Regions from separate parts of the Streptomyces canus genome, predicted to be linked through region 1. Evidence: predicted binding sites of a transcription regulator. Region 1 holds the regulator's gene; the other holds the start of a gene.
What was found. The regulator HspR, encoded in region 1, represses chaperone genes until heat shock. The targets are predictions, from matches to a motif close to TTGAGNNNNNNNNNCTCAA.
Positions count from the first base shown of each region.

Region 2: the regulator HspR is predicted to act here: its motif matches at 1,499-1,517, upstream of lon (endopeptidase La).

Region 1 is NZ_CP107989.1:4,886,120-4,889,529, forward strand. Features, by position in the region: gene OG841_RS22130 (PA14 domain-containing protein) at 1-1,041, shown strand, start outside; gene OG841_RS22135 (heat shock protein transcriptional repressor HspR) at 1,113-1,559, opposite strand; gene dnaJ (molecular chaperone DnaJ) at 1,565-2,746, opposite strand; gene grpE (nucleotide exchange factor GrpE) at 2,792-3,410, opposite strand, start outside.
Region 2 is NZ_CP107989.1:3,599,539-3,602,948, reverse strand. Features, by position in the region: gene OG841_RS15955 (GNAT family N-acetyltransferase) at 1-639, opposite strand, end outside; gene OG841_RS15950 (GNAT family N-acetyltransferase) at 704-1,360, opposite strand; gene lon (endopeptidase La) at 1,540-3,410, shown strand, end outside.

The sequences.
Region 1 (3,410 bases):
TCGCCGACGGAGGTCACCCTCGCGATGGCCGACCGCCCGGAGGCGATCGCGCCGTACGAGACCACCGCGACCCGCTCCGGCGCGGGCGTGTACGTCTCCTGGGCCAGTGCCGACCCGTGGACCCATGACAGCGCCCCGCTGCTCACGTACCGAATCGAGCGGACCGACCCCGCGACCGGTGAGACCGTCGTCGTGGACAAGTGCGGGCCGGACGGCGCGGATCCGTCGGTGGACTGGTGGTGGGCGGGCGACGACGCTCCCTCCTACGCCGGGCGCCAGGTCCTGCGCGGCACCTGCCAGGACGTCTCCGGAGCCTCCGAGACGACGTACGAGTACCGGGTCGTCACCGTCGACCCGTACGGACACACCTCACAGCCCGGTCCGGCGGCCACCGAGACCACCCCGGACACCAAGCGTCCGGACCCGGTGCAGAACCTGACCGCCGAGCAGGTCCCGCTCGGTGTACGCCTGACCTGGACCCCGCCCGCCGACGACGACGTCTTCACGTACTACGTGTGGCAGGGCGTCACCGACCCGGAGTCCGGCGAGACGGTCTGGAAGCGGAACTGCTGGAGGGGGGAGTCCCTTGCCGAGACCGAGATCCTCTGCCCGACCGTCGCGGACGGCGCGACCCACGTCTACCGGGTGGCCGCCGTCGACGCCCTCTGGGACGAGGGGCCGGACTTCTTCCACACGGCCGACGTCTCCGTGACCCTGCCCGACACCCGGCCGCCCGGCTGGACCGGCACCGAGATCGTCGAGGACAGCTACCCGGACCTGTACCTCGGCTGCTCCGAGAGCTCCGGCCTCGGGGACTGCGCCCGGTTCACGGGCTACCGCGTGGAGCGCTGGGACCCGGCGACGAGCGCCTACGTCACGCTGACCGAGGGGGCGACGGGCGACGCCCACTCCTTCATGGACAAGACCGTCCACGAGGACCTGCTGGCCCTGTACTACTACCGCGTCGTCCTCCTGGACTCCGCGGGCGCCGAGACCGTGGCCCGGTCGGCGGCGTACGGCATGTGGGAGTACTGGTACTGAGCCCACGGTCGCGAACCCGCGCATGAGAAGGGGCCCGGAGAGATCTCCGGGCCCCTTCTCCGTGGCTGTGCCTAGTCCTTGGCCCGCTTGGGCCGCCACACCACCAGCGCGCTGGTCTGCTGGACCTCCTGGTAGGGCACCAGGTCACGGCGGTACGACGCGTGCACCGCCGCCTCGCGCTGCTGCATGGCCACCGCGGCCCCCTCGACGGCGGCCTGGAGTTCGGCCACCCTCGACTGGAGCGCGGCGACCTGGTTCTCCAGTTCGATGATGCGCTTGATACCGGCGAGGTTGATGCCCTCGTCCTGCGACAACTGCTGGACGGTGCGCAGCAGTTCGATGTCGCGGGCCGAGTAGCGCCGGCCCCGGCCCGGGGTGCGGTCCGGGGACACCAGGCCCAGACGGTCGTACTGGCGCAGTGTCTGCGGGTGCAGGCCGGAGAGCTGGGCCGCCACCGAGATGACGTAGACCGGGGTCTCCTCGGTCAGTTCATACGGGTTGCGTCGACGGCCGTCCATCTCGATCAAGCTCCCTTCGCGGCCTGGAACAGCTCCGCCCGTGGATCCTCACCCACGGTCGCCTCGCGATACGCCTCGAGCGCGTCACGAGCCTTCCCCGACAGCTCGGTCGGGACACTCACCTCGACGGTGACCAGCAGATCGCCCCGGGTGCCGTCCTTGCGGACCGCGCCCTTGCCCCGCGCCCGCATGGTGCGGCCGTTGGGCGTGCCCGGGGGCAGTTTCAGCGTGACGGCGGGGCCGCCCAGCGTCGGCACCCTGACCTCGCCGCCGAGCGCCGCCTCCGAGAAGGTCACCGGGACCGTCACCGTGAGGTTGTCGCCCTTGCGGCCGAAAACGGGGTGCGTGTCGACGTGCACGGTGACGTACAAGTCGCCCGCGGGGCCGCCGCGTTCACCGGGCGCCCCCTTTCCGCGCAGCCGGATCCGCTGGCTGTCCGACACCCCGGCCGGGATGCGGACCTGCATGGTGCGGGAGGACTTCGCCCGCCCGGAGCCCTTGCAGATCTCGCAGGGGTTCTCCGCGATCAGGCCGCGGCCCTTGCAGTCCGGGCAGGGGTCCGTGAGGGAGAACCCTCCGCCGGAGCCCCTCGCCACCTGGCCGGTGCCCACGCACGTCGGACACACGCGCGGGTTGCCGTTGGCGTCGCCGGTGCCCGAGCAGGCCTTGCAGGGGGCCTGCGAGGACATCCTGAGCGGGACCGTCGCGCCCTCGATCGCCTCGGTGAAGCTGAGGGTGACCTCGGTGTCGATGTCCTGGCCGCGCCTGGGCTGGACGCGCGTAGTTCCGGAGCTGCCCCGGTTGAACAGGCCCCCGAAGACGTCTCCGAGTCCGCCGCCGAAGCCGCCGGCTCCCTGGCCCCCGCCCTGGGCGCCGCCTCCGAAGAGGTCGCCCAGGTCGAAGTTGAAGGAGCCGCCCGCGCCGCCCGGCCCCGGGCGGAAGCCGCCGTTGCCGAACAGGGCGCGGGCCTCGTCGTACTCCTTGCGCTTCTTGGGGTCACCGAGGATGTCGTTCGCCTCGGAGATCTCCTTGAAGCGCTCCTCGGCCTTGGTGTTGCCCTTGTTGGCGTCCGGGTGGAACTCGCGGGCGAGCTTCCGGTACGCCTTCTTGATCTCGGCCTCGGTGGCGTCCTTGGGGACGCCGAGGACCTTGTAGTAGTCCTTCTCGATGAAGTCCTTGGTGCTCATCCTCGACGCGCCCCCTTTCCGGTGTCCCGATGGTTCTCTTCGACCTCAGCCCTCCTCAGGGCCGTTGTCCTTGTCGTCGCCGGCCTCGGAGCCGTCCTCGGCCTTGACCGTCTGCGCGCCCGGCTGCGGTTCGGCCACGGCCACCCGCGCGGGGCGGATGGTGCGCTCGCCGAAGCGATACCCAGGCTGCAGAATCGCCACGCACGTCGTCTCCGTGACGTCGGGCGCATACGAGTGCATCAGGGCCTCGTGGATCGTCGGGTCGAAGGGCTCGCCCTCCTTGCCGAACTGCTGCAGGCCCATCTTCGCCGCGACGGTCTCCAGGGACTCCGCGACGGACTTGAACCCGCCGAGAAGTTCACCGTGTTCCCGCGCGCGGCCGATGTCGTCGAGCACGGGAAGAAGCTCGGTCAGGAGGTTCGCGATGGCGATCTCCTTGACCGTGATCCGGTCCCGCTCCACACGGCGGCGGTAGTTCTGGAACTCGGCCTGGAGCCGCTGAAGGTCCGCGGTGCGCTCTTCGAGCGCCTTGCGCACCTGGTCCAACTGGGCCGTCAGGCCGGCGATCTGGGCACTTGCGTCCCCGGCCGGGGCCGCCCCTTCCTGGGGGGCGGCCTTCGGCTCGGCGTCGTCGGGGGTGGCGCCGGAGGGGACGTCGGGCTTC
Region 2 (3,410 bases), 1.3 Mb from region 1:
GTGCTGGTCGTGCCAGCCGTCCGCGTGGAGCAGGGCGTGGCGCATGGTGCCCTCCAGTCGGAAGCCGGCCTTCTCCGCCACCCGGCAGGAGGCCTCGTTGGCGACGGCGTGGCAGAGGGTGAGGCGGTGCAGGCCGAGATCGTGCAGCGCCCAGTCGGTCAGCCGACGGGCGGCCTCGACCGCGATGCCGGTGCCGCGGCCGGCGGGCAGCACCCAGTAGGCGATCTCGGCGTGGCCCCGGTCGAGGTCGACGTTGATCCAGGCGGCGAGGCCGAGGATGTCGCCGGGGCCGGGGTTTTTGGCGTGCTCGTCCCGCGGACCGGCGGCGGGGCCGATGCCGGTGCTCGTCAGGACGCCCGCCCCTTCGCCTTCGTCCTCCCGCGCAACCGCCCACACCGCCGCCGTCTCCCTCTCCCACCTCTCCCGCATCCGCCCGATACGCGCGCGTGCCTCGTCCTCGGTCATGGTCGGCAGCAGGTTCCACCGGCTGATGGCCGGATCGTGGCCCGCGGCCACCAGGGCACCGGCGTCCGTCGTGCGCCAGGGGCGGAGTTTCAGGCCGCCGGGAAGAGCGAGGACCGGCTGGGTGTTGTCCGCCATGCGGCCGGCGGGAACCACCGGAGGTATCGGGGCGATCACCGGCGCAGCATGACAGAGGCCGTCCCCGGTCGCCTCCGGGTTTTCCGCGGGCGGCGACGGACGGTCACCCGGCGTTCGATCCCACGAACTTCGCACTGGTGAGCGGAGCTTCCACATGCCAGCCCAGAGACTCGTACAGCCCCCGCCCCGCCGGCGTTCCCGCGAGGACGCCCGTCTCGGCACCCGTGTCGGCCGCGACGGCCTGGAGCGTGCGCATGACGACGCTGCCCAGCCCCCGGCGCCGATGGGCGGCCACGGTCTCGATCTGGTCGAAGACGGCGGTCGCGCCGGTCGGAGCGACCTGACCGCGCGCCGCGAGGGAACCGTCGGGTGCGGCGACGAGTACGCGGGTGACGCCGCCCACGGACCAGGTGCGCAGTCGGTATCCGTCGGGGACGGTGGTCCGTTGCGCCGGCGCGGTCAGCGGGACCGTCATCAGGTAACCCGGCTCGGGATCCACCCACCAGCCCTCGTCCAGCCAGGGCCCGACCATCTCCGGATCATGGAACACCTTGAGCCACACCCCGGCCCCGGTCACCCCGCCCGCCACCTTGCGCACGACCCCCTCGTCCACGCCGTCGCCGAGCGCGTCGAACACGTGTCGCGACACTTGCGCGACCTGCCCCACGTCGACGGTGAACCCCCACGGCTCACGCTCCGGCGTCGCCGCCCCGCGGGACACGACCCAGCCGGTCACCCACGCCTGTACGACTCCGTCCATGACATCCCCCTGTAATGGTCTCTAGCGTCATGTGTCTATTACTGGATGACCATAGGCCCCGACCCGCCGATTCCGGCAGCAGTGATCGCCGACAGCGAACAGGCAAGCGGGTGGGGAACATTCGAAGCGCCCTGTGCATTGAGTCGGCATAGCTCAACTTGACTGCCTAAGGGGAGATCATGGCTTCGACGTCCACACCGCTCACCCTGCCCGTGCTGCCGCTCGACGACGAGGTCGTGCTGCCCGGAATGGTGGTTCCGCTGGACCTGAACGACACCGACGTCCGCGCCGCGGTGGAGGCCGCCCAGGCCGCCGCCCGCTCGGAACCCGGAAAGCCGAAGGTTCTTCTGGTGCCACGCATCGACGGCGAGTACGCCGGCACCGGTGTGCTCGGCACCATCGAGCAGGTCGGCCGGCTGGCCGACGGCGACCCGGGCGCGCTCATCCGCGGCCGCAGCAGGGTGAAGATCGGTGCGGGGACCACCGGCCCGGGCGCCGCCCTGTGGGTCGAGGGGACCACGGTCGACCAGACCGTCCCCGAACCGCTGCCCGGTCACGTCACCGAACTCGTCAAGGAGTACAAGGCCCTCGCCACCGCCTGGCTGCGCAAGCGCGGCGCCTGGCAGGTCGTCGACCGGGTGCAGGCCATCGACGACGTCTCCACCCTTGCCGACAACTCCGGTTACTCGCCCTTCCTGACCACCGAGCAGAAGGTCGAACTGCTGGAGACCTCCGACCCGGTCGCCCGCCTCAAGCTCGCCACCCAGCAGCTCCGCGACCACCTCGCCGAGCAGGACGTGGCCGAGACCATCGCCAAGGACGTCCAGGAGGGCGTCGACAAGCAGCAGCGGGAGTTCCTGCTCCGCCGTCAGCTGGAAGCCGTACGCAAGGAACTGCGCGAGCTCAACGGCGAGCAGGAGGGCGAGGAGTCCGACGACTACCGCGCCCGCGTGGAGGCCGCCGACCTGCCCGAGAAGGTGCGGGAAGCCGCCCTCAAGGAGGTCGACAAGCTGGAGCGGTCCAGCGACCAGTCCCCGGAGGGCTCCTGGATCCGGACCTGGCTGGACACGGTCCTCGAACTGCCGTGGAACGAACGGACCGAGGACGCCTACGACATCCAGGGCGCCCAGGCGATCCTCGACGCCGAGCACGCGGGCCTCCAGGACGTGAAGGAGCGGATCACCGAGTACCTGGCGGTGCGCAAGCGCCGCAGCGACCGGGGACTGGGTGTCGTCGGCGGCCGGCGCGGCGGTGCGGTCCTGGCCCTCGTCGGGCCGCCCGGCGTCGGCAAGACCAGCCTCGGGGAGTCCGTGGCCCACGCCATGGGCCGCAAGTTCGTCCGCGTCGCCCTCGGTGGCGTACGGGACGAGGCGGAGATCCGCGGCCACCGGCGGACGTACGTCGGCGCGCTGCCCGGCCGGATCGTGCGGGCGATCAAGGAGGCCGGGTCGATGAACCCGGTGGTCCTGCTCGACGAGATCGACAAGGTGGGCTCCGACTTCCGCGGCGACCCCGCGGCGGCCCTCCTGGAGGTCCTGGACCCGGCGCAGAACCACACCTTCCGCGACCACTACCTGGAGGTCGAGCTCGATCTGTCGGATGTCGTCTTCCTCGCCACGGCCAACGTGCTGGAGGCGATCCCGGAGGCGCTGCTCGACCGGATGGAGCTGGTCCGGCTCGACGGGTACACCGAGGACGAGAAGATCGTCATCGCCAGGGACCACCTGCTCCCGCGCCAGCTGGAGCGGGCGGGGCTCGCCAAGGACGAGGTCGTCATCGACGAGAGCGCGCTGCGCAAGCTCGCCGGCGAGTACACCCGTGAGGCGGGCGTCCGCACCCTCGAGCGGTCCGTCGCGAGGCTGCTGCGCAAGGTGGCGGCCCAGCACGAACTGGGCGAGCGGGAGCTGCCGTTCACCGTCACGGACGAGGAGCTGCGCGGTCTGATCGGCCGGCCGCACCACGTGCCCGAGTCGGCCCAGGACCCGGCGGAGCGCCGCACGGCGGTCCCCGGGGTGGCGACCGGACTCGCGGTCACCGGAGCGGGCGGAGA